Regions from separate parts of the Neobacillus terrisolis genome, predicted to be linked through region 3. Evidence: predicted binding sites of a transcription regulator. Region 3 holds the regulator's gene; each other region holds the start of a gene.

The links. Region 3 encodes Rex, which represses fermentation and respiration genes when NADH is low (regulators of the CRP and FNR family bind a similar motif). Its sites were predicted from a motif close to TTGTGAAATATTTCACAA; they were not measured.
Region 1: the regulator Rex is predicted to act here: its motif matches at 3,066-3,083, upstream of ACI48O_RS09325 (AtpZ/AtpI family protein).
Region 2: the regulator Rex is predicted to act here: its motif matches at 3,245-3,262, upstream of ACI48O_RS07050 (cytochrome c3 family protein).

What each region holds. Positions count from the first base shown of each region.
Region 1 covers NZ_JBKFGH010000013.1:155,995-161,342, reverse strand. The annotation lists gene ACI48O_RS09350 (F0F1 ATP synthase subunit delta) at 1-506, opposite strand, end outside; gene atpF (F0F1 ATP synthase subunit B) at 503-1,030, opposite strand; gene atpE (F0F1 ATP synthase subunit C) at 1,290-1,502, opposite strand; gene atpB (F0F1 ATP synthase subunit A) at 1,576-2,286, opposite strand; gene ACI48O_RS09330 (ATP synthase subunit I) at 2,307-2,681, opposite strand; gene ACI48O_RS09325 (AtpZ/AtpI family protein) at 2,684-2,908, opposite strand; gene ACI48O_RS09320 (S8 family serine peptidase) at 3,299-5,348, opposite strand, start outside.
Region 2 covers NZ_JBKFGH010000008.1:293,124-298,471, reverse strand. The annotation lists one part of gene prfB (peptide chain release factor 2) at 1-135, opposite strand, end outside; one part of gene prfB (peptide chain release factor 2) at 137-208, opposite strand; gene secA (preprotein translocase subunit SecA) at 445-2,958, opposite strand; gene ACI48O_RS07050 (cytochrome c3 family protein) at 3,360-4,706, shown strand; gene ACI48O_RS07045 (cytochrome c3 family protein) at 4,837-5,348, shown strand, end outside.
Region 3 covers NZ_JBKFGH010000047.1:4,206-9,553, forward strand. The annotation lists gene ACI48O_RS22020 (ABC-F family ATP-binding cassette domain-containing protein) at 1-1,216, opposite strand, end outside; gene moaC (cyclic pyranopterin monophosphate synthase MoaC) at 1,361-1,855, shown strand; gene ACI48O_RS22030 (redox-sensing transcriptional repressor Rex) at 1,881-2,534, shown strand; gene ACI48O_RS22035 (YdiK family protein) at 2,551-2,766, opposite strand; gene ACI48O_RS22040 (CPBP family intramembrane glutamic endopeptidase) at 2,763-3,494, opposite strand; gene groES (co-chaperone GroES) at 3,786-4,073, shown strand; gene groL (chaperonin GroEL) at 4,140-5,348, shown strand, end outside.

The DNA.
Region 1 (5,348 bases), on a different contig from region 3:
AGTTTTCCAGACAAGCTGCCGTCGAAAATTCGGTTTCCGATACGGAGCTTGATGCCGCCTAGTAAATTGGAATCAACGATATTATTAATAAGAAGAGATTTTTTACCAACCTTGCCAGCGAATGAGGATGATAAAGCTTCGCTTTCAACCGCTGTTAATGGGCGAATTGAATATACGTCTGCTTCTGCAATTCCTCTTTCTTCATTAGCAAGCTCAACAAATTGATCAGCTAACGCCGCAATATTGTCAGCGCGTCCGCGATCGATCATTACTTTAATTGTATTTATCACAAATGGATTTACCGATGAAAAAGCTCCAGTTAAAATCTCCTTCTTCTTATCCTTTGGAAGCTTTGGAGATTTCAATAAAGCTATTAACCCCGGAGTATTAGTGACTACTTCTTTCACTACACGAAGTTCTGTTTCCATCTGGTCAAGAAGCTGGTGTTCCTTCGAAAGCTGGAAAAGAGCTAACGCATAGCGCTTTGCTACTGCAGAGTTGCTCATCGCTTTTCTCCTGCCTCTTGAATATATTCACTGATAAGCTTTTCTTGATCAGCTGCGGTTAATTCTTTTTCAATAACCTTCGATGCAATCATTACTGATAAAGTAGCGACTTGCTCACGAATAGCTGTAACAGCTTTTTCTTTTTGCTGTTCGATTTCGATTCTTGCAGCTACTTTAATGCGTTCAGATTCTGCACGAGCAGCTTCGATAATTTCTTCACGTTGAACATCGCCTTGTTTTTTCGCATTTTCAATTAATACGTGCGCTTCTTGACGAGCTTCTTTTAAAAGAGCTCTTTGCTCTTCTAAAATTTTGTTAGCCTCAGCACGGCTTTTTTCAGCTGCATCAATTTGACCAGCAACGTGGTCTTCACGCTGTTTCATGATGCCCATTAACGGACCCCATGCGTACTTCTTCAATAATGCTAACAAGATGATAAACATTGCTAATTGGAAAATGATGTCTCCACCATTAATACCGTGAGCAGCTTCAGTTGCTCCTAATACTAAATTACTTGTTAACACCCTCGATTCACTCCCTTCAAGAGTCGTTCACTTACAAACTGTAAGGTCATGTATATGAAACCGTTTATTTTGTCAAAGTTAAATCAAAAATGCATGTCGCTCTCTCAAGGCCGAAGCCGAGTAAGACCGAATCGCTTTAAAGATTGACTGTGACGAGTTCACCCTAAAGCTTTAAGTGTTCGTCAAATGGACATAAGAGAATGGCGAAGGTTCTCATGGAATGATCTTCGCCATTATTGAACGTCTTGCTTCGTAAAAATTATTGACCTTGAACCATGAACGCGATAACAACCGCGATGATAGGAATCGCTTCTACTAACGCAACCCCGATGAACATTGTAGTTTGTAACATACCGCGTGCTTCTGGTTGACGCGCGATACCTTCTACTGTACGAGATACGATAAGACCGTTACCGATACCAGCACCTAGTGCTGCTAAACCAATTGCGATTGCTGCTGCTAAAAGACCCATTATTAAGTTTCTCCTTCAATTATGTGAAAAAATAGAATTTTTTTAAGATGCTCATGGCTGAACATCGTATATATTAATGGTCATGACTCACTTTGTGAGACAGATAAACCATCGTTAACATTGTAAAAATAAATGCCTGGATTGCACCAACAAAGATTGAGAATCCTTGCCATGCAAGCATTGGAACAATAGCTGCTATCGTACCACCTACACCGGTGGCAAGACCACTTGCAAGTAGACCTAACAAAATTTCACCTGCATAAATATTCCCGTAAAGACGCAGACCAAGAGTCAGCGTGTTGGCAAACTCTTCAATAATCTTAATTGGGAACATGAACGCAAACGGCTTAAGGAATTCTTTCCCGTATGCCGCAGTACCTTTCATCTTCACACCATAATAATGTGATAAACCTACTACCATAGTAGCCAAGGTCAAGGTTACGACTGGATCGGCTGTTGGTGATTTCCACCACAGTGTACCATCAATAACAATAGAGAATGGAAGTCCTAACATATTGGAAACAAACACGTACATGATGATTGTAATTCCGAGAATGTGGAATCTTCCACCGGTTTTCCAATCCATTGTGCTGTCAATAATGTTTTTAACAAAATCCATAATCCATTCAAAGAAGTTTTGCATTCCGGTCGGCTTCATCTCTAGTTTTCGAGTTGCCAGAATGGCAATTAGAAAAACTATCACACTTGCGACCGTAATCATCAAAACATTGGCTAAATTAAAATTCAGCCCAAGAAACGTAACTATTGGAGCTTCATGATGCACAGTATCACCTCTCTTCCGCGCTATTTATGTGAATGTAAAGATTGAAGAAAAAAATCTATCATAATGACAATGTAAGATGTCATTAATCCCAAAACAACAGAAATAAGATGAAGCGAATCAGGATATTTGAGAGCAATCATTACTGCCAATGCGGCCGTAGCCATCCGCGAAAAAGATCCAAGTGAACGAACCTTTTTCCCTTGCAAAACTGCATCACCAAACTTGTCCGTTTTTCGAACCATCAACCATAAATTAAACAAGCTCAGGCTTGTCCCAAGCACCAGCCCTAAGAAAACGGACTGATACGGAGTAAAACCCCAGCCAAGAACATAGAGAGATAATAAGAAGAATATGTACTTTCTTTGCCTCGTGTACATTACTTTAATTTCAGACATGACTACTTATCCCCTGAGAAGAATTGATTAACGAGGCGGATCATAGCAAATACCCCAGCTGCAAGACCGATTAGTAAGCCGATAATAAGGAATAACGGCGTTGTTCCTAGCCAATGATCCAGGGCTCTCCCGGAAAATATTCCAACTAAAATGGATCCAACTAATGCTGATAAAATCCCAGTCATTAAGGCATAAGCTTGAAAAGGGTGACGGTTATTTTTTCGCATGCAAACACATCCTCTCTTTAAGAGAATGGTAACTTGGTTGTAGAGTTTTGCACAATCGACTGCGTTGTTTTTACCAATTTTGTAGAAAAATCTTGCGGTTTTTGTTGAAGTTCTTGTAGATTGTTGTAAAGTCTTGCTCAAAATAACAATGTTTTAAATGTGTAAAAATTCACTACTTATCATGTAAACCCTATCATTCACACCCTTTGTTAGCATACAATAGCCCCCATGCAATGTCAATGTTAAATAAGGAAATAAGTCACAATTCCGACAATAATTTTGAAAAATTAATAATTTTTAATTAATAAAATTATTCTAATAATATTAGTTGCTGGTTGTCATCAAGCCCTATTTTTGATTCATTTACGGTTTGATGACAACTCGTCTTGTTTATTTTACAAGTTTTGTATTTTTTTCGAACGGACTTTCCTCACTTTTCGACAAAATTTCAATCATTGTTTCAATCATATCTTCTCTGCCCTGCTTTTTAGCAAACACCTTAGCTACATATAATCCTTCAGCCGGGAGAAGATCGACATTCACTTCATTCTTAAGTACGCCTTTTGCCACCTTCCTTCTCCAATCTAAGTAACCAACAAATTGGTGGTTACCAGGATGAAAAAGGGCAATTCCAAATTCGTCTGCCCCGCCGGGTAAGTAAACCTCATATCGGTATGTCTTTTCTTTATCGGCTAACCCAAATTCAAACCCCATCACTCTTGGATAATCCGGCTCTTCTACTACATACAGATACGGAATGTTGATTCGATTTGCGCCTTCATTTAATTGAAGATATCCGTCGTATATCTTTTTCGTAAAATGCTCCGGTTGGACGGTCATGTCAATCGTGACGGTCTTTTCTTCATCTGGCATTAAGGTGACCGATAACGGGAAGTGCCAATTAATACCCTCCTCAGTTTTTGGTATTGTAAAATAATAATTTTTTTTCGAGCTACTGATATTTTTTATTTTTAAACTCGCTTGATGTTGATGCAGTTTATCGCTGAGCTGAAATTTCCCAAATTGAAGTGAAGCCGGTTGGACAAGCGACTCTGTTTTTATCGCTTGAACGGGCTGAATTCTGCCAGACCCTTGTTCAAATGTTTTGTATGGTTCGCTTTTTTGATTTGTAATTGGTTTGGCTGTGTTCATCAATGAAGCTTTTATTTCGTCCGGCCCCCATTCTGGATGGGCCTGCTTAATGAGGGCACAGGCACCCGCAACATGCGGGGCAGCCATGCTTGTTCCCTGCAGTTCCAAATATCCGCCTGGTATTGTTGAGTTTATTGCCACTCCAGGCGCAATGACATCAGGCTTAATTTCCCAGGTAACGGTCACCGGACCCCTCGAGCTAAAATCAGCAAGAATATCACTTTCTTCTATTAATATAGTCCTAGCTGTTTGAACGGTTTGTTTCCTTAATTGTTCGCCATCCTGTTTGGAAATTGCCATCACCGGTATCGAAACCATTTCCTCAAGATTTCCTGAGAAACTGCCTTTTGTATTATTAAAAATAATGACGCCTTTCGCTCCGGCTTTGGCTGCGTTTTTTGCTTTTTGAGTAAAGGTTAGCTCCCCCCTTTTGAGAAGAACGATTTTTCCTTTCACATTCTTTAATTCTTTAGTTCGCCCAAGGCCTCCATAAGTTAATTCAATCGCGGCTGTTTCGCTGTGATTCCACTCCGGTGATCCTTGGAGCGGTTCCAATCTAATTGTATGTTGGTTGGACAGTTGTAAGTACGGAATTTTCATCGGGGGTGTCGAGGCTCCAACCGAAATCGCCTTTGACGCTGTACCCGGTGAACCGACGGTCCAGCGGTTCGGTCCGGAATTTCCTGATGAAGTTACCGCGGTAACCCCCTTTTCAACGGCTTTGTTTAACGCAAGTGAGATTGGCAGGTCTGGGCCGTTTACACTGTTGCCGAGTGAGAGATTCAAAATATCGACCTTATCTTTAACGGCTTGCTCAATTGCGGCGATAACTTGCTCTGTCGTTCCGCTCCCACCTGGCCCAAGTGCCCGGTAAGCAATAAGCGATGCTTCCGGCGCCACCCCTTTAATTTTGCCATTCGCGGCAATAATCCCAGCAACGTGTGTCCCATGAAGGGTTGAACGACCGGGAATCCCTTTTGTCTCCATTGGATCTTTATCACCATCTACAAAATCGTGCCCACCCTTGAAGTTTGCTTTCAGGTCGGGATGGGTGTAATCAATCCCAGTATCAATGACGCCAACCGTAACCCCTTTTCCAGTGAGACGGCGGTTTTGGTTGTCGAATAAACCGCGGGCCTCATCGGCACCGATGATTTGGAGATTGGCATCGGTGGGGGTGGGGTTCTTGGTGGGAGTTATGCTGTTTTGGTTCGGACGGTTCTCGGTTAGGACGTTTTGGTTCTGGCTGGTTTCGGGTTTTATAGGTCCGATTTTCGTGATTGGATTC
Region 2 (5,348 bases), on a different contig from region 3:
AAACACATGCACCTGATCCTTCAACGCATTCGACTCGCTGATTACCGCCTGCGCCTTATTCTGGTCATCCCAAAAATCCGGCTGCAGCATCACATCATCCAGCTCAGCAATCCGCGCCTCCTTATTCTCCAGGTCAAAGAGACCCCCTAAAGCCCGCTAATTTCTTAGCTGTTTTCTCCAACTCATTGCGAATATCCGCTAATTCCATCCCTCGTCACCTCGAATAAAAGTTCTATCCTATTATACCTTCTCCCGCCAAAACAGGCAAAAGAGAGTCGGCTTCTCGGCCGGCCCTCTTTCATTTTATGAAAAATAAAGCTTATGTTTCACGGTCATTCCGTAAATTTTTTCGCCACCAAGCATTACGCTTCCAGTCAGTTACCCCTGCGAAGCTCCACGCCAACAGAACCACCCGAGCTTAACCCGAAAACGTCACGCCCGCGCTTACTCAAACTTGCCGTGACAATTCTTATACTTCTTCCCACTACCACAATAACAAGGATCATTCCGGCCGATATCCTTCTTCTTCACAACCGGCTTCTTCTTCACCTCGCCGCCGTCTTCCTTCGGATTGACGGCATGGCCTTGAGCTACCTCTTGACGCTGCAAGTTATTGCGAATTTCCGCTTTCATGATATACATAGCTGCTTCTTCTTCGATCGATTCAACCATCGCTTCGAACATTGAGAAGCCTTCTTTTTGGTATTCCTGAAGCGGGTTGATTTGACCGTAAGCGCGCAGGTGAATCCCTTGACGAAGCTGATCCATCGCGTCGATGTGGTCCATCCATTTTGAGTCAACCGCACGAAGCACGATAACCTTCTCAAATTCACGCATTTGCTCTTCGGAAAGCTGCTCTTCTTTTTCAGCGTAACGCTGTTTTACTTTTTCAAAAATAAGATCCTTCATTTCTTCAGGGTCTTTACCTTGTAAATCAGCTAAGACGATGTCGCCCTCACGAAGCAGGTTGGCATGGACATAGTCGACGATTCCTTGCAGGTTCCATGCTTCCTCGTCCTCTGATTCCGGAGTATGAGCATCGACATTGCGGGAAATCGAAGCAATGATCATGTTTTGAACGATATCGCGAAGATTCTCGGACTCGAGCACGTCATTCCGTTGCTTGTAGATAATTTCACGCTGCTGGCGCAATACATCGTCGTATTGAAGGAGCTGCTTACGAGCATCGAAGTTATTGCCCTCAACACGTTTTTGTGCAGATTCAACCGCACGCGAAACCATTTTACTTTGGATTGGCTGGGAATCATCCATTCCAAGTCGCTCCATCATTGATTTCATATTATCAGAGCCGAAACGGCGCATTAATTCATCTTCCATTGATAGGTAGAACTGAGTAACCCCAGGATCCCCTTGACGACCGGAACGTCCACGGAGCTGATTATCAATCCGGCGCGATTCATGGCGCTCAGTACCAACAACGGCAAGACCGCCAAGTTCGATTACACCTTCACCAAGCTTAATGTCCGTACCACGACCGGCCATGTTTGTCGCGATCGTAACAGCACCTTTTTGACCTGCTTCGACGATAATTTCCGCTTCACGGAAATGGTTTTTCGCGTTCAAGACGTTATGCTTAATTCCTTTTTTCACTAACATATTAGAAATTAATTCAGACGTTTCGATCGCCACCGTACCAACGAGCACAGGCTGCCCTTTTTTATGGCGATCCACGATATCCTCGACAACGGCACGGAATTTTCCATCCATTGAGGCGTAAATTAAATCTGGACGGTCATCACGAACGATCGGTCTGTTCGTTGGAATGACGACAACGTTCATATTATAGATATTCCGGAATTCTTCTTCCTCAGTCTTCGCTGTACCGGTCATCCCGGCCAGCTTTTCGTACATCCGGAAGTAGTTCTGGAACGTAATCGTCGCCAAGGTCATGCTTTCGTTTTGAATTTCAAGACCTTCTTTAGCTTCGATCGCCTGATGAAGTCCTTCGCTATAGCGGCGGCCCTTCATCAAACGGCCCGTGAATTGGTCAACGATAATAATTTCGCCCTCTTGCACAACATAGTCTACATCAAGATGCATACTCACATTGGCTTTCAGCGCTTGATTAATATGATGGTTCAAGGTCACGTGCGAGTAATCAAACAGGTTATCGATTCCAAACGCTTTTTCAGCCTTGGTGATCCCTTCTTCTGTCAGCATAACGCCCTTTGTTTTTACATCGTACGTATAATCAGCTTCATTTTTTAACGTACGGACAAAGGCATTGGCTTGAATATATAAGGCTGCTGACTTTTGCGCAGAACCGGAAATGATCAACGGCGTCCGGGCTTCATCAATTAGGATGGAGTCAACCTCGTCAATGACCGCATAGTTAAGCGGACGCTGAACCTTTTGCTCTTTGTAAAGAACCATGTTGTCGCGCAAATAGTCAAAACCGTATTCATTGTTCGTTCCATACGTGATATCAGCAGCATATGCTTCCTGCTTTTCTTCCCTAGACATACCATTTAGATTAAGACCCACGCTTAGGCCAAGGAATTCGTAAAGCTGACCCATTTCATTGGCGTCACGGCTTGCCAAATATTCGTTGACCGTTACAACGTGAACGCCTTTTCCAGAAAGAGCATTCAAATAAACGGGCATTGTTGATGTTAACGTTTTACCTTCCCCTGTTTTCATCTCAGAGATGTTCCCTTCATGAAGAGCAACGCCCCCCATCAGCTGAACAGGATAAGGATATAAACCTAATACACGGCGCGCACCCTCGCGGACAACCGCAAATGCTTCGACTAGAAGGTCGTCGAGTGATTCACCGTTTTGATAACGTTCTTTAAACTCCGCTGTTTTCTCACGAAGTTGGTCGTCAGACAGCTTTTCAGTTTCAGCTGCCAGAGCTTCAATTTGGTCCGCCTTTTTCGTAAGACGTTTCAAGTCGCGCTTATTTTGATCAAACACTTTATTTAAAATACCAAGCATGCAAAAACGCTCCTTTATTGGATTGGGAATGTACAGTTATTTATGTAGGATTTCGCTTTATTCAAGCCAAATCCTTTCGAAATAATTCGATTAATTTCTTACTAATATTATCACTTCCGATATAGGGTGACAACTTAAGGAGAAAATCAAATGTTAAGAATACGTTAATACGTTTGAGTTCTGTAAAAAGTTTCAATTTCTATTCACAATTCTCTTATATATTGAGTTTTACACATATATCCAGTTATTTACTTTTTATAAAGTGTAAATAGTTTAATAGTCAGAATTGATAAATTATTCACAAAATGTCCATTAGAAGAAGTGCCATATCTTGTAAGATACTATAGGTAGAATGTCTTATTTTTTCATTATAAAGAGAGAAATATAGAGGGGTGATTAAAATGGCTTTTTGGAATAGGAGAAAGAAAGGGCCGCCGGATGAAAATCCAGAAGCTAAAAAAGTAGGATTTATACGGAGGCAGTGGCGAAAGCTTAGAGCAGTTGATTGGAAGAATCCAGTTAACCGTTGGAAATTATTATTCGTTCTTTTGATTGTCTGTATTGGCGGGCTTGGATTTGTCGGCGGGGCAATTGCCTTTACCAATAGTCCATCTTTCTGTAAGGCCTGTCATGAGATGGCGCCGGAGCATGTAACGTTTGAAAAAAGTGCACATAATCAAATCACTTGCGTGCAATGTCATATTGCACCCGGAAATGTCGAAATGGTTTTACATAAAATTGGCTCTTTAAAAGAAGTTTACTACCATATTACTGGTGTTCCTGATCCGATCGTTCAGACCGTTGCTGTTTTGGATGAAAACTGTGAACAGTGTCATTCGAAAAACCGTCTCGTAACAGCGACCGGTGACCTCATCGTTAATCACGAGGGTCATATTAAAGAAGGTATTCCATGTGTTGTCTGTCATAGCGGGGTTGCCCATGCGAAAGTGGTTGAGCGTGGCATTAACGGTTCCGAAACGTATGATAAGTGGACAATGGAAAACTCAGATAAATTGATGAGTTCAAAATATATGAATCCAAATATGGGAACATGTATCGATTGTCATGACCAAGTAAACCAAGGCAAGAAACCGTGGAAGGACTATTCATACCAGATTCCTGAAAATCCTCATGCTGAAGGGCACGGCGATAAGAAAGAGGGCAATGAAGCGGAAGCTGCAACACTTAGCGCCTCAGAAGAAGAGCAAAAGAGCAAAGAAGCTACCCAGGAAATCATCTTACAGGCTATTGGTAAGCAAAAAACAGATGTTAAGCTATCAATGGAATGCTTTACCTGTCACCAAGAAATTAACACACCACAAAACCATGATATTGCCGAATGGAATCAAAATCATGGTGGCTACGCTTTCCAAGAACTTGATAAATGTATGAATTGTCATCAGGATGAAAAATGGATCAAGCATTTTGAAAAGCAAGATATCGAACAGCTACTTAAAACTAGCACTGATAAAGAAAAATATACTGCGAATATGATTCAGGTAAAAGATCAATCTCGTCAAAATCATTTCTGCAGCACCTGTCACGCCAACCGTCCTCCAGGACATGTCGACAGTGACACATGGTTAACTGCCCATGCACCAAAGGCACAAACTAACGAAGAAAAGGCAAACTGTTATGTCTGTCATGATCGAGAAAAACCAGATGAAAATGCGACAGATATTAAAGCACCGACAGACGTTTACTGTCAGTTCTGTCACCGTACTGGATTTAAGGGTGAAAAGCTTTAAACTATAAATCATAATATCCAAACCGCTTTACTGAAGGGGTACAACTTAGATATTCATAGTTGTACCCCTTTTTTGTCATCTCAAAATCTCTTAAACGAATAGAGAGTATGAGAAGGGGGGGCTTTTGGAAATGAGGAACTTTAAATTTAGATTTTCATTTATCCTGTTAATTTTATTAGTATTATTGCTTTTTGTCGTTTCAAAGGTTATTTCACCAACCATCCAAGTTGTAGTTAAGCAAACTAAGGTTACACAGCAAATAAATAAAACGGCCACACAGGATGTTTCAGATCAAGTTCACATTGAATTTCAAAACAATACCAACTCATGCAGGAGCTGCCATGAACCCATCACAACTGTTTGGAGCAACCACTTTTACTCCAATGGGGTGTATCCAACTTGTACAGCCTGTCACGATGGTTCCTTAGGAATCTATGATGTGTTTATTGGAAATGATTCTTCCGGGAGTTTCGGCGGCTCTTATTCTGGGAATATGTCCATTCACAATGTAAATTCTGCCTTAAAAGACAAAGCGGCTCCTGGCGGAAACAGCGAAAGTGTAGAAGAAAACTGGACGGCCGATTTTTCTTGCGGCAGCTGTCATAACCCTCATGGTTCCTACTCTGACCGTTTATTAACAGC
Region 3 (5,348 bases):
TTAATTCCGCTTGCTCCTGATCGTAGTAACCGATCGTAATATTGGAGCCGTACCGAAAATCGCCAGCTAGCAGATTCAGCTTTTGGACGATTGTTTTTAAAAGGGTAGACTTTCCGACCCCGTTAGGGCCAACTAGTGCGATGCTTTCCCCTCGTGTAATTCGGAAGGAAATATTTTCAGCTACTTTTTCGTTATCATAGCCCACTGCGACAGCATTGACATTAAGGACTTCATTACCGCTCTGCTTTTCTATATCAAAAGAAAACGTTGCTGATTTTTCGTTTCCGGCGGGCCGATTCATGACATCCATTCGATCGAGTTGTTTACGGCGGCTTTGAGCCCGTTTCGTTGTCGAAGCACGAGCGAGATTGCGAGCAATAAAGTCTTGTAATTTTGCAATTTCATCTTGTTGCTTTTCAAACATTTTTAACTCGCGTTCATAGTTTTCAGCTTTTTGTTGTAAATACGAGCTATAGTTTCCAACGTATTTCATAATTTGCTGCCGCGACATTTCGTAAACCTGGTTAACGACCTTGTCCAAAAAGTAGCGGTCATGGGAAACGATCAAGATAGCCCCTTCATAATTTTGTAAATATTGCTCCAACCAAGACAATGTATCGATGTCTAAATGGTTGGTAGGTTCGTCTAAAATAAGAATATCCGGTTTTGTTAACAATAGCTTACCAAGGGCCAGCCGTGTTTTTTGTCCACCGCTAAGGCTGGAAATCTTTGTTGTATAATCAAAGCTATGGAAATTTAATCCATGCAATACAGAACGGATATCGGCTTCGTATTGATAGCCTCCCAAGTCTTTAAATTGGGTTTGGAGAAGATCGTAATCTTTTAATAATCTTTCATATACGGAGGTATTATTAAAGATTGCTGGGTCCGACATTTGTAACTCAAAATGTCGTAATTTCTGCTCAAGGTTTTGTAAGGATTCAAATACGGTAAGCATTTCTTCCCAAATCGACAATGTTGATTCAAGTCCGGTATTTTGCGCTAAATAACCGATGGTTACTTCCTTTGGCTTCATGATTTCTCCGGAATCATACGACATGTGTCCGGCGATAATTTTAAGTAAGGTTGATTTTCCTGCCCCGTTTCGACCAACTAATGCAATTCTGTCACGGGTTTGTACTTCAAGTTTTATATTCGATAAAATAAGATCTGCGCCATAAAATTTATTTAATTGGTTAACCTGCAATAATATCATGATATTCACCTCAACTACGATAGAGTAAGTGTAACGTATTCCTGGCATATCATCAATAACCGTAACATGTGAAGAAAAATACAAGTTTGATTCACACTTCATGGAAAAAATAGTGTATCATTCATAAAGAGAGGTGTTGTATGCATGGGAGAATTTACTCATTTTAATGAAGAAGGCCGTGCGAAAATGGTCGATGTAAGCAGTAAACCGGAAACTGTTCGAACGGCAGAAGCCCATTCAAGTATCACTGTAAGCAGTGAAATATATGAGAGAATCACCAATAATGAAATGAAAAAAGGGGATGTTCTTGCGGTAGCACAGGTAGCAGCAGTAATGGCCTGCAAGAAGACGTGGGAGATCATTCCGATGTGTCATCCTATTCCGTTAAATGGTGTCGATGTTTCTTTTTCATGGGAAAAAGAAAATGATGAATATACATTGCTCATTTCAGCGAAGGTGAAAACAAAAGGAAATACTGGTGTCGAAATGGAAGCGTTAACAGCTGCGTCGGTTTGTGCGTTAACGGTTTATGATATGTGCAAAGCCGTAGATAAAGGCATGGTAATTGGAAAAACATATCTGATCGAAAAAACCGGTGGAAAAAATGGGGACTTTCGTAGAGAGAACCGTGTGAAATAATCTTAAATGGGAGAGGCGTGTTGACATGTCGAATGACAATACAACCAAAATTCCACAAGCCACTGCAAAGAGATTACCACTGTATTATCGTTTTTTGAAAAATTTACATTCATCAGGTAAACAGCGTGTATCATCAGCAGAGCTAAGTGAAGCAGTTAAAGTTGACTCAGCAACGATTCGACGGGATTTTTCTTATTTTGGCGCATTAGGGAAAAAGGGCTATGGCTACAATGTTAACTATTTGCTAACCTTTTTTCGAAAAACGCTGGATCAGGACGAACTGACGAAGGTTGCGTTAATTGGTGTCGGGAATCTAGGAACGGCATTTTTAAATTACAATTTCTTAAAAAATAATAATACAAAGATTGAAATCGCATTTGATGTAGATGAGGCGAAGGTCGGCACAAAAATTGGAGATGTACCCGTTTACCATATGGATGATTTAGAGCAAAAGATCGAAGAAGAGGATATTCAAGTGGCCATTTTAACGATACCTGCTCCTGTGGCCCAAACTACTACGGATCGGCTCGCATCTGTAAACATTAAAGGGATTCTAAATTTTACACCTGCTCGATTAAATGTCCCTTCAAGCATTCGAGTTCATCATATTGATTTAGCGGTAGAATTACAATCACTCGTCTATTTCTTAAAGCATTATCCAAATAGCACAGAAGAATAATCAAAAAATGAGCCCGTTATCTAGGCTCATTTTTATTTTGGGTTATTTTTCTTAATTTAAAGTAAAGGGCTACCAATTTTAGCCCAGAGCCGAAATCAAATGTGGCGAGGAGGACAAGGATGATACTAAAGAAATCCCAGCCATATTGATTAACATTATCAATCGCAAAATAGGTAAATAAACAAGCTAAAACAATATGAATACTTCCGGTAAGCAAAGGTGATTGTATCATAAAAATCCTCCGATAAAGCTTTGAATTTTTTCTGATTGTTCAATGAGCCGATCGATATCCTCTTTATACACAGTTTGGATCAGCACAACGAGCGTGTTCATTGAAACATGGGCAAAGATGGGTACGATAATTCGCTTTGTTTTTACATAAAGATAGGCAAAGGTAAAGCCCATCGCTGAATATAACAAAGTATGCTCCGGTTCCATGTGAGCTAAAGAAAAAATAACGGAGCTTATGAGAGCAGATAAAAAGAAATTCAGTCGTTGATAAAGAGCTCCAAAAATAATTTTTCGAAAAACAATTTCCTCTAAAATAGGTCCGATGATCGAGCTGATTAAAATAATAACTGGAAAGCTTTCGATCACGGTTAATATTTGTTGGGTATTATCCGAGCCTATTTTGATTCCTAGCATCGCTTCAATATTGGCTGCAACTTGTTGAGCAAATAAGGCAAGAAAAACACCGGAAATGGCCCAGAAGATCGACAAGGATATACTAGCTTGATTCCGTTCTAACCTAGTCGTAAATTCACCGCGCAAAACCCAAAGCACAAGGATAAGGGATACAGTAAAGCTTGTGACAAGCCAAATCGGAACGGCCAGTATTTTCATTTCGCTCGCTGAATATCCAAATAGAGTCCCAATGTAGGCGGTTAAGGGTAAACCAACAAGACTAGACAATTGTAGAGTTAAAAAGATAATAATGACGATCCAATACTCTTTTTTCAAATTATGCTTCTCCTTAAAAAAACTAATGAACTAAGCTCAATTGTACAAATTATCAAGGGTAGATACAAATGAATAAGATTTGTAGAAAAAATTTTTTGCCAATATGGATAAAAACGGTAATAAGATGCATACTTTATAAGGTTGAGAAAAGCATGGACCAAAATAAAAAAAATTTACCATCTCTCTTGCAAAAGATGGTGCAATTATTTATTATAATAATTGTGTTAGCACTCGATAGAGGAGAGTGCTAATAAATAATAATCTACATATTATTTGAGGAGGTTGTTTCTCTTGTTAAAGCCAATTGGTGATCGTATTGTTATTGAGCTTGTTCAGTCAGAGGAAAAAACTGCAAGCGGTATTGTTCTACCGGACACTGCTAAAGAAAAGCCACAAGAAGGAAAAGTAATTGCTGTTGGTTCAGGTCGTGTTCTTGACAGTGGAGAGCGTGTGGCAGTAGAGGTTGCTGTAGGCGATCGCATTATCTTCTCAAAATACTCCGGTACAGAAGTGAAATACCAAGGTACTGAATATTTAATTCTACGTGAAAGCGATATTCTTGCTGTAGTAGGCCAATAATCATTGATCTGTCACGATCATGACTAATAATAAGATAAACGAAGATTAAGAGGAGGTTATTAAACGATGGCAAAAGAAATTAAATTCAGTGAAGACGCACGTCGCTCAATGCTTCGCGGTGTTGATACTCTTGCAAATGCAGTAAAAGTAACTCTTGGACCTAAAGGACGCAACGTGGTTCTTGAGAAAAAATTTGGTTCTCCGTTAATTACAAATGACGGTGTAACAATCGCTAAAGAAATCGAATTAGAAGATGCTTTTGAAAATATGGGTGCTAAGCTTGTTGCTGAAGTTGCAAGCAAAACAAACGATGTAGCCGGTGACGGTACTACAACTGCAACCGTTCTTGCTCAAGCAATGATCCGTGAAGGTCTTAAAAACGTAACAGCTGGTGCAAACCCAATGGGTATCCGCAAAGGGATTGAAAAAGCGGTAGCAGTAGCTGTTGAAGAATTAAAAGCTATTTCTAAACCAATCGAAGGCAAAGCTTCAATTGCTCAAGTTGCTGCAATTTCTTCTGCTGATGAAGAAGTGGGCCAATTAATTGCAGAAGCAATGGAGCGCGTTGGTAACGATGGTGTTATCACAATCGAAGAATCTAAAGGCTTCACTACAGAATTAGATGTTGTAGAAGGTATGCAATTTGACCGTGGCTACTCTTCTCCATACATGGTAACTGATTCCGAAAAAATGGAAGCAGTTCTTGAAAATCCATATATCTTAATTACGGATAAGAAGATCGCTAACATTCAAGAAGTATTACCTGTGCTTGAGCAAGTCGTTCAACAAGGTAAGCCATTATTGATTGTAGCTGAAGATGTTGAAGGTGAAGCACAAGCTACGTTAATCGTGAACAAGCTTCGCGGAACATTCACTGCTGTTGCAGTTAAAGCTCCTGGCTTCGGTGACCGTCGTAAAGCAATGCTTGAAGACATCGCTGTTCTTACTGGCGGTGAAGTGATCACGGAAGAGCTTGGCCGTGACCTTAAATCTGCAACAATTGATCAATTAGGTCGCGCTTCTAAGATTGTTGTTACAAAAGAAAATACAACAATCGTTGAAGGTGCTGGAAACCCAGCAGATATTACTGCTCGTGTAAACCAAATCCGTGTTCAATTAGAAGAAACAACTTCTGAATTTGACCGTGAAAAATTACAAGAGCGCTTAGCGAAATTAGCTGGCGGTGTTGCAGTAATCAAAGTTGGTGCTGCTACTGAAACTGAATTAAAAGAGCGCAAGCTTCGCATCGAAGACGCCCTAAACTCTACTCGCGCT